One region of the Pseudomonas sp. DSP3-2-3 genome, then DNA from elsewhere that is predicted to be linked to it. Evidence: predicted binding sites of a transcription regulator. Region 1 holds the regulator's gene; the other holds the start of a gene.
What was found. The regulator FliA, encoded in region 1, starts transcription of late flagellar genes. The targets are predictions, from matches to a motif close to CTAAAGTTTNNNNNNNNNNNGCCGNTAA.

Region 1 (6,834 bases):
CAGTGCATCCAGCGTAACGCGGGCACCTTCGTGAGTCAGCGAGGAGAACATCAATACCGGGGTCGGAATGCGCTGCATGATATGACGCACGGCAGTGATGCCATCCATCATCGGCATTTCGTAGTCCATGGTGATCACATCAGGCTTGAGCGCCAGAGCTTGCTCGATCGCTTCCTTGCCGTTGGTTGCCGTACCGACAACCTGGATGTTCGGGTCCGAAGAAAGGATTTCCGTGACGCGGCGGCGGAAAAAACCGGAATCATCCACCACCAGGACCTTGACTGCCATAAACACTCCATTAGGTTACGCAGGCGACAGACGTCGCCCGCGACACCGGAATCAAATACGCCGGGCGGCGTAACGCTTGAGCATGCTCGGTACATCGAGAATCAAGGCAATGCGACCGTCACCGGTAATGGTGGCGCCCGACATGCCTGGCGTACCTTGCAACATCTTGCCCAGCGGCTTGATTACCACTTCTTCCTGACCTACCAGCTGATCGACGACAAAACCGATTCGCTGGGTGCCGACCGACAGGATCACCACATGACCTTCGCGCTGCTCTTCGTGAGCGGCCGAGCTGATCAGCCAGCGCTTGAGATAGAACAGTGGCAGCGCCTTGTCGCGCACGATGACCACTTCCTGACCATCGACAACGTTGGTGGTCGACAGGTCCAGGTGGAAGATCTCGTTGACGTTGACCAGCGGGAAAGCAAAAGCCTGGTTGCCGAGCATCACCATCAGCGTCGGCATGATCGCCAGGGTCAATGGCACCTTGATGACGATCTTCGAGCCCTGGCCCTTGGTGGAGTAGATATTGATCGTGCCGTTGAGCTGGGCGATCTTGGTTTTCACCACGTCCATGCCCACGCCACGACCCGACACATCGGAAATCTCGGTCTTGGTCGAGAAACCCGGTGCAAAAATCAGGTTGTAGCAGTCGCTGTCGCTCAGGCGATCGGCCGCGTCCTTGTCCATCACACCGCGTTTGACCGCGATGGCGCGCAGGACATTGGGGTCCATGCCTTTGCCGTCATCGGAAATCGACAGCAGGATATGGTCGCCTTCCTGTTCCGCCGAGAGAATCACACGACCGCCACGGGACTTGCCTGAGGCTTCGCGTTCTTCCGGGGTTTCGATACCGTGGTCGACCGCGTTGCGCACCAAGTGGACCAGCGGATCGGCAAGGGCCTCGACGAGGTTCTTGTCCAGGTCGGTTTCTTCGCCGACCAGTTCCAGGTTGATCTCTTTCTTGAGCTGGCGGGCCAGGTCGCGAACCAGACGCGGGAAGCGCCCGAAAACTTTCTTGATCGGCTGCATGCGGGTTTTCATCACCGCAGTCTGCAGATCGGCGGTGACCACATCCAGGTTGGACACCGCCTTGGACATGGCTTCATCGCCGCTGTTCAGGCCCAGGCGCACCAGACGGTTACGCACCAGTACCAGCTCGCCGACCATGTTCATGATCTCGTCCAGCCGCGCGGTATCAACCCGCACAGTGGTTTCCGCTTCGGAAGCCGGCTTGTCCGGACTCGCCGCAGCCGGAGCCTTGGCTGGAACAGGTGCAGCGGCCTTGGCGGGCGCTGGCGCAGCTGCCGGAGCCGGAGCTGGCGCCGGTTTGGCTGCGGCAACCGGAGCAGGCGCTGGCTTGGCAACAGCTGCCGCGACTGGCGCAGCAGCTATGGCTTCAGGCTCGAACTTGCCTTTGCCGTGCAACTGATCCAGCAGGTCTTCGAATTCGTTATCTGAGATTTCATTGCTTTTCGAAGCAGCCGGAGCAGCCGGCGCTGCAACGACAGGCGCAGGCGCTACCGCAGCAGTGGCGTCAAACGAGCCCTTGCCGTGCAGCTGATCCAACAAGGCTTCGAATTCATCGTCGGTGATTTCATTGCTCGCCGCAGCGCCGGTGCTGGCAGCCGGAGCCGCAGCAGCCACTGGCGTTGCGACGGCATCGACCGCGAACTGACCTTTGCCATGCAATTGATCGAGCAGCGATTCGAATTCCTGGTCGCTGATTTCATCGCTGGCCGCTGCCGAAGCAGGGGCAGCAACCGGCGCTGCCGCAGCAGGCGCACTGGCTGACTCGGCTGCCTGAGCCTTGACCGCATTCAGCGAGTCCAGCAGCAGTTCGAATTCGTTGTCGGTAATTTCGTCGGAAGCAGGCGGCGCTTCCTCGATCACTGCCGGAGCGGGCGCAGCGGCTACTTCGTCTGCGGTTGCAGGCTCGGCAAGACGCGCCAGCGCCGCCAGCAATTCCGGCGTGGCGGGTGTGACTTCGGTACGCTCGCGAACTTCGCTGAACATACCGTTGACCGCATCCAGTGCTTCGAGCACCACGTCCATCAATTCGGAGTCGACGCGACGTTCACCCTTGCGCAGGATGTCGAAGACGTTCTCGGCGATGTGGCAGCACTCCACCAGCTCATGGAGCTGGAGGAAGCCGGCGCCGCCTTTTACAGTGTGAAAACCGCGAAAAATTGCATTAAGCAAGTCAGCATCATCAGGTCGGCTTTCCAGCTCGACCAGCTGTTCGGACAATTGCTCCAGAATTTCGCCGGCCTCTACCAGAAAATCCTGAAGGATTTCTTCATCGGCGCCGAAGCTCATTGGGGTGCTCCCTAAAATTAACCGTCAACAGACCTAGAAGCCAAGGCTCGATAGCAGATCGTCTACATCGTCCTGTCCGGACACAACGTCTTCCCGTTTATCGGCATGAATCTGCGGACCTTCACCCTGAGAGAGACCTTTTTGTGGATCTTTTTCTGCGAGGATGGATTCATCGTCATGTTCGATGCCTGCAAAGCGATCGACCTGACTGGCCATGAGCACCAACTTGAGCAGGTTGCTCTCAACTTCAGTGACCAATTGCGTGACGCGCTTGATGACCTGACCGGTAAGGTCCTGGTAATCCTGAGCCAGCAGAATGTCATTGAGGTGGGCAGCGACTTCGTGAGTTTCCCGCTCGCTGCGCGTCAAAAAGCCGTCGACACGTTTGGCCAGCTCACGAAACTCTTCAGCGCCGATTTCCCGACGCATGAAACGTCCCCAGTCCTGGCTCAACGCTTTGGCGTCGTTACTCAAGCCATTCATCAAGGGCGTACTTTGTTCAACCAGATCCATCGTGCGGTTGGCCGCATTTTCGGTAAGCCTGACAACATACGACAAACGCTCGGTAGCATCCGTGATCTGGGACACTTCTTCGGCCTGAGGCATGTTCGGGTCAATCTGGAAATTGACAATCGCGCTGTGCAGCTCGCGGGTGAGCTTGCCGACTTCCTGATACAAGCCGCGATCACGCGTCTGGTTCAGCTCATGGATCAATTGCACGGCTTCGCCGAAACGGCCTTTTTCAAGGCACATCACCAGCTCATGCGCGTGTTTTTTCAGGGTTGACTCAAAGTCGCCCTGAGATGTCTCTTTATGCTCCATAGCGCCCTCGCGGCAAACATCAGCTATTGACGCGCTCGAAGATCTTTTCGATCTTTTCTTTCAGCACTTGGGCCGTAAATGGCTTCACGACATAACCGTTGACGCCAGCCTGGGCCGCTTCGATGATCTGGTCGCGCTTGGCTTCGGCCGTGACCATCAGCACCGGAAGGTGCTTGAGTCGTTCATCGGCGCGCACCTGACGCAACAGGTCGATGCCGGACATGCCTGGCATGTTCCAGTCAGTGACCAGAAAGTCGAAAGCACCGCTCTGCAACATTGGCAGCGCGGTGAGTCCGTCATCGGCTTCGGCCGTGTTGGTGAATCCCAAATCACGCAACAGGTTTTTGATGATCCGCCGCATCGTTGAGAAGTCATCAACGATGAGGATTTTCATGTTCTTGTCCAATTCGACCTCCAAGCAGTCTTTAACGCGTTCAGCACCTGAACGCGCTGTTCAATCAATACCGGCACAGCTCACATCGGCTGTACTAAAACGACGACGGGCTTGGTAAATCAACAGTCAAGAAACCGGGCAGCAGCTCGACTTGCCGCCAGAGAGGTAAACCACCTTCCAACAGCTCGCAGTAGCGCCAATGACCGGTTCCCGCCTTGTCCATCTCCCCACACAACGCTTTGCACAGCCGGCTTACACGCACAGCGCAACCCTACGGATGCGCCATACCTGTCAACGCGCTCGCCACTCTCCCAAACGCCCTCGCAAACGAGCTGCGCACTGGCTGTGTAACTGGCTGACTCGCGACTCGCTGACCCCAAGGACCTCACCGATTTCCTTGAGATTCAGCTCCTCGTCATAGTACAGCGCCAACACCAGTCGCTCGCGCTCTGGCAAATTGGCAATCGCATCTGCTAACGCGGCCTGGAAACGTTCGTCTTCCAGATCCCGCGACGGCTCAAGCGAACCGCTTGCGCCGTCCTCGTGCAGCCCTTCATGTTCGCCGTCCTGCAACAGGTCGTCGAAACTGAACAAGCGGCTGCCCAGGGTATCGTTCAAAATCCCGTAATAATCATCGAGACTCAATTGGAGTTCGGCCGCAACCTCGTGATCTTTAGCGTCACGACCTGTTTTAGCTTCAATTGAGCGAATTGCGTCACTGACCATGCGCGTATTGCGGTGAACCGAACGTGGTGCCCAGTCACCTTTGCGCACTTCATCGAGCATCGCGCCACGAATCCGGATACCCGCATAGGTTTCGAAACTCGCGCCTTTTGTGCAGTCGTATTTGGTCGACACTTCAAGCAGCCCGATCATCCCGGCCTGGATCAAGTCCTCGACCTGGACACTGGCCGGCAAACGCGCCAGCAAGTGATAGGCGATGCGCTTGACCAGCGGCGCATAGCGCTCGATGAGCTCGTACTGAGAGTTCTTGGAGGTCTTGCTATACATCTGATAGCCGCTGGCTGTCATTGGACAGGCCCCGCAAATGTCTGGTGGACAAGTCGCTCGACGAAGAACTCAAGATGACCGCGCGGATTGGCCGGCAGCGGCCAGGTGTCGACTTTCTGCGCGATGGCCTTGAAGGCCAGGGAGCATTTGGAACGCGGGAACGCTTCGTAAACGGCACGCTGCTTCTGCACCGCCTTGCGCACGCACTCGTCGTAAGGCACGGCGCCGACGTATTGCAGGGCAACATCGAGGAAACGGTCGGTCACTTTGGTCAGCTTGGCAAACAGGTTGCGGCCTTCCTGCGGGCTCTGGGCCATGTTGGCCAGGACCCGGAAGCGATTCATGCCGTAGTCGCGGTTGAGCAGCTTGATCAGCGCGTAGGCGTCAGTGATCGAGGTCGGTTCGTCGCACACCACCAGCAAGACTTCCTGGGCGGCCCGCACAAAGCTCACCACCGACTCGCCAATGCCGGCGGCCGTATCGATGACCAGTACGTCAAGGTTATCGCCAATATCGCTGAAAGCCTGAATCAGACCGGCATGCTGCGCCGGCGTCAGATGCACCATGCTCTGCGTGCCGGAAGCGGCTGGCACGATGCGAATCCCGCCCGGCCCTTGAAGCAGTACGTCGCGCAATTCGCAACGGCCTTCAATGACATCGGCAAGGGTGCGCTTGGGCGTAAGCCCCAGCAACACGTCGACATTGGCCAGGCCAAGGTCAGCGTCCAGCAGCATGACGCGCCGGCCAAGCTCGGCCAAGGCCAGCGAGAGGTTCACTGACACGTTAGTCTTACCGACGCCACCTTTGCCGCCGGTCACCGCGATCACCTGTACGGGATGCATGCTGCCCATGTTATTTCATTACCTTGTCTTGCGTAGACCCAAGCCACATTGGGGGCTGCACGTTCGCTGAGGAACAATGCGTGGCAGACCATCGATGCAGGTAAATTCCAGTAGTTCGTTTCACCTAACCCACCCGCTTGCTGGGGTTGTGATACAGGTCGGCAAACATATCCGCCATCGCTTCTTCGCTAGGCTCTTCCTGCATCTGCACATTGACCGCACGAGTCACCAATTGGTGCCGACGCGGAAGGTGTAAATCATCAGGTATTCGCGGTCCGTCAGTCAGGTAGGCAACAGGAAGCTCATGACTGATCGCCAGGCTGAGCACTTCGCCCAGGCTGGCGGTTTCGTCCAGTTTGGTCAGGATGCACCCGGCCAGACCGCAACGTTTGTAACTGTGGTAGGCCGCGGTCAGCACTTGCTTCTGACTGGTCGTTGCCAACACCAGATAATTACGCGCCTTGATGCCACGCCCGGCGAGGCTTTCGAGTTGCATGCGCAGGGCCGGATCGCTGGCTTGCAGACCTGCGGTGTCGATCAACACCACGCGTTTGCGCAGCAGCGGCTCCAGTGCCTGAGCCAGCGACTGGCCTGGATCGACATGCGTCACCGGCACATTGAGGATGCGACCCAAAGTCTTGAGTTGCTCCTGAGCGCCGATGCGAAAACTGTCCATGCTCACCAGAGCGATATTCTGTGCGCCGTACTTCAACACATAGCGCGCTGCCAGTTTGGCGAGTGTGGTGGTTTTACCCATGCCAGCCGGGCCGACCATGGCAATCACGCCACCCTCTTCAAGGGGCTCGATTTCCGGGGTGGCAATCATCCGCGCCAGGTGCGCCAGCAGCATGCGCCAGGCCTGACGAGGCTCTTCAATTTCGCTGACCATCGCCAGCAGATCGCGGGACAGCGGGCCGGACAGACCGATACGTTGCAGGCGACGCCACAGATTGGCCTGCTGCGGACGGCTGCCTTGCAGTTGATTCCAGGCCAGCGAACCCAGCTGGACTTCCAGCAGTTCACGCAGACCATTCAATTCGAAGCGCATGTTTTCGTAAGCGCGCTGGCCGCCAGCCGGTTCGGACGGGGCTGCTTGAGCTTGCACGAATGGACGCGGTGGTTCTTCAAGTGTCGGTTCGATATGCGTGTCGGCAGCGC
Region 2 (6,834 bases), on a different contig from region 1:
TGAAAATTGATGCCGTGCGCAAGGTCAAAGCTGACGCGGCTTGATCCAGTCAGTCAGGTGCAACACCACTCGGCCCGATGACAAGTCGTACGGGACCGGGTGGTGATTGACTGCAATGCTGTGCTCAAGGCTGGCTTATAATGGTGGCCGTCGTGTCTACCGTAATGCCTTTGCCTGGAGCTACTTTTCGCAATGCCTGAGATTAAAAAGCGCCTGATCCAACGCAAGAAGCTCTCCGATGTGGTCTTTGAACAGCTGCTTAGCCTGATCGAGGAAGAAAATCTTCAGCCTGGCGACCAAATGCCCGCCGAGCGAGAACTCATGGAGACATTCGGGGTAGGGCGCCCGGTCGTTCGCGAAGCAATGCAGCGTCTGGCGGGCATGGGCATGATCACTATCCAGCATGGCGAGCGGGCCAAAGTCGGCCAGGTCGACATGCACTCAATGATCGGTCAGATTGACCTCGCGGCACGTCATCTGCTGTCAAGCTCGGCATCCAATGTCGACCATCTTCGTCAGGCACGGACATTTTTCGAGACCGGCCTGGTCAAAATTGCTGCACAGAAGGCCACGCCGGCGGATATCGCGCGCCTGGAAGCCATTGTCGCGAACATGCACAAGTTCCAGGACAGCCCGGACTTCATTACCATCGACATGGAGTTCCACGGCGAAATCGCCCGTATTTCAGGCAACCCTATTTATGCGGCAATCTCTCGCGCCATTCTTGAATGGATGGCTGATTATCGTCAGGAAATGCTGAGAGCCAAGGCGCGAGAACTGACCATCGCTGAACATGAGGAGATTCTCAAGTTCATCAAACAAGGCGATGCCAATGGTGCCGAACAGGCGATGCATGATCATCTGGTGACGCACGTCGGCGATTGAGGCCGGTAACGTGAAACATGTAGGTGCGAACTTGTTCGCAAGCCGGAATACCGGAAACAGCGCCTCGCCAACAAGTGGGCTCTCATCAAACACCGCAGAAGTATCTGACCTATGAGGAACCAGTGGGACCGGATTTATCCGGGAAGGCGGCATTTCTGACGACGAAATGCAGTGAATGAACCGGCCTCTTCCCGGATAAATCCGGTCCCACATGTTCGGTCTTTGCCGGGCGACAGTGTCGTGCCAACAATACGGCGAAATCTCCTGCCTAGCTCGATAGGACGAGTCGGTATTCGTCCTCCGGCTGGTTTTTTTCGGATGAAGGATCAAGGATAAATCCGCACCGAGTGAGTACTTTCCTGGAGCCGACGTTACCTTCGTAGACCTTGGCAATAAGTTGCGTAAGCCTCCAGCGCGTCTGCGCCTCTTCGATCAGATGTTTCAGCGCCAGTGTTGCCAGCCCTTGTCCGCAAAGGCGTTGATCAATCCGATAGCCGACCTCTGCGCAACCGATTGGAGCGTTGATGTTTTTCAGATTTGCCCGACCAACTATTTGCACACTGCAATCTTCGATAATAAACGGGTGCCAGCTCCCGATAACAAAATCGGCCAGATAACCCGCAATATGATCGGCGACACCCTGCAATGAATAAAAAGCAGGCGCACGGGCATCGATATGCGATTCGAACCAGTCACGGTTACGGACTTCAAATGCCAGCAACGCCTCGACGTCAGTACTTTCCAGCTTGCGAACGTTGAATGTATTCATCGAGGGCTGCTCCTTGCGCGCTTTATTCTGCCAACAATACCGCCGCATCAAAACCCATGCGCAGATTGCCCCAATGGCGGCCGTCAAAGAACAATGGCACGTCGATTTCGGTCATGATTTCCCCGGTGTCGCGCAGGTAAGTCTGGAGCAGGAAACGCTGGACATTACTCGCTGCCCGCAAGCCGATCGGGTCGCTGAACATTCGCTTGTTACGGCAGACGGGCAGGTCGACAGTGCGGTCGCCGGTTGGCGGTTTCGAAACCCAGCTGTTGTTGACCGGGCAATAGCCCTTGTTGTCGACAATGAACGAAACCTTGCCACCTTTTGTGCCCTTGGTCAGCTTGTCGCATTCTTCCTGACACGCCTGCGCGAAGCGTTCGGTGTAGCTGGTCATGTACTGCTTGGGATCCGTGTTGGGAATCAGCTTATAGCTCTGGTCGAACAGATTGAGCCCTTCGCGGTGCAGTACCGCCAGGCGCTGCTGAAGGATGTCGCGGCATTCGCTCGCGCGGGTAATCGCTGCGTCCAGCGCGCCATGGCCGAGGACAAACTTGCCCAGCAGCGTCTGCACCCGTTCGGCAACACCTAACAGGTCGCGGGTCGCCGTGGCTGAAAGCACCATGCGCTGATCAATGGACTGACTGTCGGCGTAGATCTGGGTGACGCGCTCGTTGATTCCGGTATTGCTCTCGGCAAACTGCTGAATGTGTTCGGCAATGTCGGCGAGCTTGCCGTTGGTTGACTCAAAGTCGCCGATCATGCTCTCGAAATGGCCAGAGGCGCGTTCGACGACCTTGCGGGTTTCCCGGGCGCTATGGCTGATGTGGGCCGTTTGCTCATGGGTGGAGCCGACTTCCAGCAGCATGGCATCGATGTTGTGCGAGATATCGTCAGTGGCCTTGCTGACGTTCTGCGCCAGCGTGCGCACTTCATCAGCCACTACAGCGAAACCGCGCCCGCTTTCACCTGCACGTGCCGCTTCGATCGCAGCGTTGAGTGCCAGCAGATTGGTTTGCGAGGAAATCTTCTGAATCAGGCCTACGATGGATTTGATGCTCGACGAACGATGGTTCAATGCGGAGACAAGGGTGCTGAATTCGTTGAGGTTGTTGGAGATTTCACTGATGTTGCCGGTGACTTCCAGCAGTTCGGCATAGGAGTTGCGGGCCATGCTCAGGTTCTGCGCAGTCGTACTGGATATCCCCTGGGTCTGTTGCGAAACCTCCTGGATATTGCCCACCGCCATGTTGCTTTGGTCCATCACTTCCTTGGCGAAACGGGCCTGATGGGTTGCGCTGTCGCTGGAGTCGCTGATGTTTTTCAGGGAGCGCGCCGACTCGACAGCAATTTGCACAGTCAAGGCCTGGATCGTACTGATGATTTCCCGTTGTTTGCCCAGAAAGCGGTTGCAGGTACTTGCCAGCCCGCGGATCTCATCATGGGTCAGCAGCGGTAAATCTTTGGACAAGTCGCCGCTACCGCTGGCAATTTCTTCAAGGACCTTGGTCATATGCGTGACCGGGCGCACGATCAGGTGACGAAAATACCAGACCAGGAAGCTGATCATGCACAGCGTGAACACAGTGCTGAGCAGAATCGCGCCGCTGAGTGCGTCCAGGCTGCCTTCGATCTGGGCCAGTACGCTCGCATCCAGTTTTGAGTTGCGCAGCTGCTGGAGGATGTCGGCCTGAATCCTCAAGGCAACCCAGTACAACAGCCCACTGACCACGACAAGCAGGAAAAGGCTTGAGAGCTTTTTGGTGAGTGAATCGAAAAATTGCATCTCGATGGACTCATACAAAGCCTTAAACATCCGCATGCCGCTGCTCCTTCGCAAGGTTATAAAAACCATTCTTCAATGGGTAGTCGTCGACCGCAAAGGGCAAAGCTTTAATTAAAGCTGCTGCTTCACACTGATCCTGAAAACCATCAGCCTTGGCTACAGGACAAAATCATCGCCATTTCCACGGAAAAGTGATCGTTAATCGCACGCTTTATGAGCTCCCGACATCAAATACCTATTTGGATGTTGACCGAATTAACCGGTTAGTACATTTTTAGCGACATACCTTGGTCATCATCGCCAGGACAACAATAAAAAATAATAGAGGCCTTCCCATGCAGCAGGCATTGCTCGCTTTTACCTCCCCTTGTGCTCACCTCCCAACCACGCAGCATGTCTCGTCATGTCGCCGTTCGCCCGCGGACTTTTCTTAACCCAGGCATAAAGGCTGGTTCAGCCAGTATTACGCGCGGCGCAGCCACGGGAGCCAAACCCGTTTGCCTTTGCAAAGTCGCGTCAAGCGTGTCGGTTTCGAGGCAGTTTCGAGGTAACAATGACAAGAATTGTTGGGCTGTATTTCAAACTTCTGAAGTCGCTGATTGTGCTGTGCATGGTCGCGATGATCGTGCTGGTCTTCGGCAACGTGGTACTGCGTTATGCGTTCAATTCCGGGATCAGCGTCTCTGAAGAGCTGTCGCGCTGGTTTTTTGTCTGGATGATTTTTCTTGGCTCGCTGGTAGCGCTCAAAGATCGGGCGCATATGGGCCTGGACAGTCTGGTCAGGCGCTTGCCACCGCGCGGCAAGCGCATTTGCCTGGTGATCGGTCATGTCTTGATGCTTTACATCTGCTGGCTGGTGTTCAGCGGTAGCTGGCAGCAGGCGGTCATTAACCTGGAAGTGGTGGCGCCCGCATCGGGTTTGTCCATGGCGCTGTTCTATGCCGCAGGCCTGGTGTTTGGCGCCAGCGCCGGCGCAATCCTCATCTATGAGTTGTACCTGGTGGTAAGCGGCAAGCTGGGGGATGACGAGCTGGTGATGGTCAGAGACAGCGACGCAGCGGAGGAGATCGACGCTATCCAGAAACAGCAGTCCACCACCAAGAGAACGCACCCATGACCCTGGCCATTTTCCTCGGTTCGCTGATCGCCACCATGGCCTTGGGTATCCCGATCGCCTTTGCCTTGTTGCTGGTCAGTGTCGCGCTGATGCTGCAACTGGACCTGTTCGATGCGCAGATCATTGCGCAGAACCTGCTCAACGGGGCCGACAGTTTCCCGTTGATGGCGGTGCCGTTCTTCATGCTCGCAGGCGAGATTATGAATGCCGGCGGCCTGTCCAAACGCATCGTCAACATCGCCATGGCGTTAGTCGGCCACAAGCGCGGCGGTTTGGGCTATGTGGCAATCATTGCCTCGTGTCTTCTGGCGTCCTTGTCAGGCTCGGCGGTGGCCGATGCGGCCGCGCTCGCCGCGCTGTTGGTGCCGATGATGGTCCAGGCCGGGCATAACCGCGCGCATTCGGCTGGTCTCATCGCTGCGGGCGGGATCATTGCGCCGGTAATTCCGCCAAGCATCGGGTTCATCGTTTTCGGTGTCGCGTCCGGCGTATCGATCTCCAAGTTGTTCCTGGCGGGAATCGTGCCGGGGCTCATGCTTGGCGTCGCGCTCGCAGTGGCCTGGTGGTTTGTTTCCCGCCGCGAGAACATCGCACCGCCTGCCAAACAAAGCCTGGCCCAGATCATGCGGGCGTTGGTCGAAGGCAGCTGGGCGCTGGGCTTGCCGCTGATCATCGTTTTCGGCCTGAAGTTCGGCATCTTTACCCCCACTGAGGCGGCCGTGGTTGCAGCGGTTTATGCCCTTTTCGTGTCGCTGGTGATCTACCGGGAGTTGAAGATCAACCAACTGTATGACCTGATTCTGGCTTCAGCAAAGACCACATCGGTGGTCATGTTTCTGGTCGCGGCGGCCATGGTCTCGTCGTGGCTGGTGACCATCGCCGAATTGCCGGATCAACTGGCGGGGGTACTTGAACCCTTCATGGATAACCCGACCATGTTGTTGATGGTCATCATGCTGCTGGTGATTCTGGTCGGCACGGCGATGGACATGACCCCAACCATCCTGCTGCTGACGCCTGTATTGATGCCGGCGGTGGTCATGGCAGGCATTGATCCGGTTTATTTCGGCGTACTGTTTTTGATCAACTGCGCCATTGGCTTGATCACGCCCCCCGTCGGCACGGTGCTCAATGTGGTGTGCGGAGTTTCCAAGATAAGCATGGATGAGATCATCCGTGGCGTCTGGCCATTCATGCTCGCCCAATTCGTAGTGTTGTTTCTGCTTGTGCTGTTTCCTTCGCTGGTTCTCGTACCGTTGAAGTTTTTCACCGGTTGATGTCGGTGAGCATCCCAGTAACTCGACTTCTAAAAACAATATGGAGAGTGACATGCAAACAATCATTAAAACCCTGCTGGCCGGAGCCTGCGCAACAAGCCTGTTGCTGGGCAGCATGGCCAGCCACGCAGCGGAGATTCGAGAGAGAACCCTGCGCTTTGCGTTCCAGAACGTTCAAGAGCACCCGCAGGGGCAGGGCGCCAAGAAGTTTGCCGACCTGCTGGCCGAGAAAAGCGGCGGCAAGATCAAAGTGAAGCTTTTCCCGGGTGGCACCCTGGGCGGCGATGTGCAAACCGTTTCCGCATTGCAGGGCGGCACGCTGGACCTGACCGTGCTTAACTCCGGCATCCTGGCTGCCCAGGCCAAGGACTTTGCGATGCTGGACTTCCCATTCCTGTTCAACAATGTCGAAGAAGCTCACGCCGTGATCGATGGCCCAGTAGGTCAGAAACTGGCCGCGCAACTGGACAGCAAGGGGCTGATCAGCCTGGGTTACTGGGATCTTGGTTTTCGCAACATCACCAACAACAAAGGCCCCATTAACAAACTGGAAGACATGAAAGGCCTGAAGCTGCGCGTCATTCAGTCGCCGATCTATCTCGCAACGTTCTCCGCGCTGGGCGCCAACCCTGTGGCGATGGCTTTCCCGGAGGTGTATACCGGTCTGGAGCAGGACACCATTGATGGCCAGGAAAACCCGTTTACGGTGATCGAAGGCAGCAAGCTCTACGAGGTTCAAAAATATCTGTCGGTGACTGGCCACATATTCAATCCGCAGTCGTTCATCATTGGTAAGAAAACCTGGGATCGTTTGAATGATGATGAAAAGAAAATAATAAAAGATGCTGCGCAAGAGGCCCAGGTGTTCCAGCGCGATGTCACTGCGCAGAGCATGGAAAAAGCGCGCGGCAATCTGGAGAAGCGCGTCACGGTGAATGACATTTCTCCTGAAGAGAAAGACCGTTTTCGTGAGCGTGTGCAGCCAGTTATCAAGGCGTTCTCC

Region 2: a site for FliA is predicted at 3,521-3,548, ahead of ACP7E4_RS00035 (methyl-accepting chemotaxis protein). Genes of this name have one in related genera too.

The regions. Positions count from the first base shown of each region.
Region 1 is NZ_JAFCXH010000006.1:199,454-206,287, forward strand. Features, by position in the region: gene ACP7E4_RS09830 (protein-glutamate methylesterase/protein-glutamine glutaminase) at 1-288, opposite strand, end outside; gene ACP7E4_RS09835 (chemotaxis protein CheA) at 340-2,607, opposite strand; gene ACP7E4_RS09840 (protein phosphatase CheZ) at 2,641-3,429, opposite strand; gene ACP7E4_RS09845 (chemotaxis response regulator CheY) at 3,449-3,823, opposite strand; gene fliA (RNA polymerase sigma factor FliA) at 4,115-4,855, opposite strand; gene fleN (flagellar synthesis regulator FleN) at 4,852-5,685, opposite strand; gene flhF (flagellar biosynthesis protein FlhF) at 5,801-6,834, opposite strand, start outside.
Region 2 is NZ_JAFCXH010000001.1:3,047-9,880, reverse strand. Features, by position in the region: gene ACP7E4_RS00050 (phosphogluconate dehydrogenase C-terminal domain-containing protein) at 1-44, shown strand, start outside; gene nanR (transcriptional regulator NanR) at 193-885, shown strand; gene ACP7E4_RS00040 (GNAT family N-acetyltransferase) at 1,154-1,654, opposite strand; gene ACP7E4_RS00035 (methyl-accepting chemotaxis protein) at 1,677-3,473, opposite strand; gene ACP7E4_RS00030 (TRAP transporter small permease) at 3,991-4,554, shown strand; gene ACP7E4_RS00025 (TRAP transporter large permease subunit) at 4,551-5,831, shown strand; gene ACP7E4_RS00020 (TRAP transporter substrate-binding protein) at 5,884-6,834, shown strand, end outside.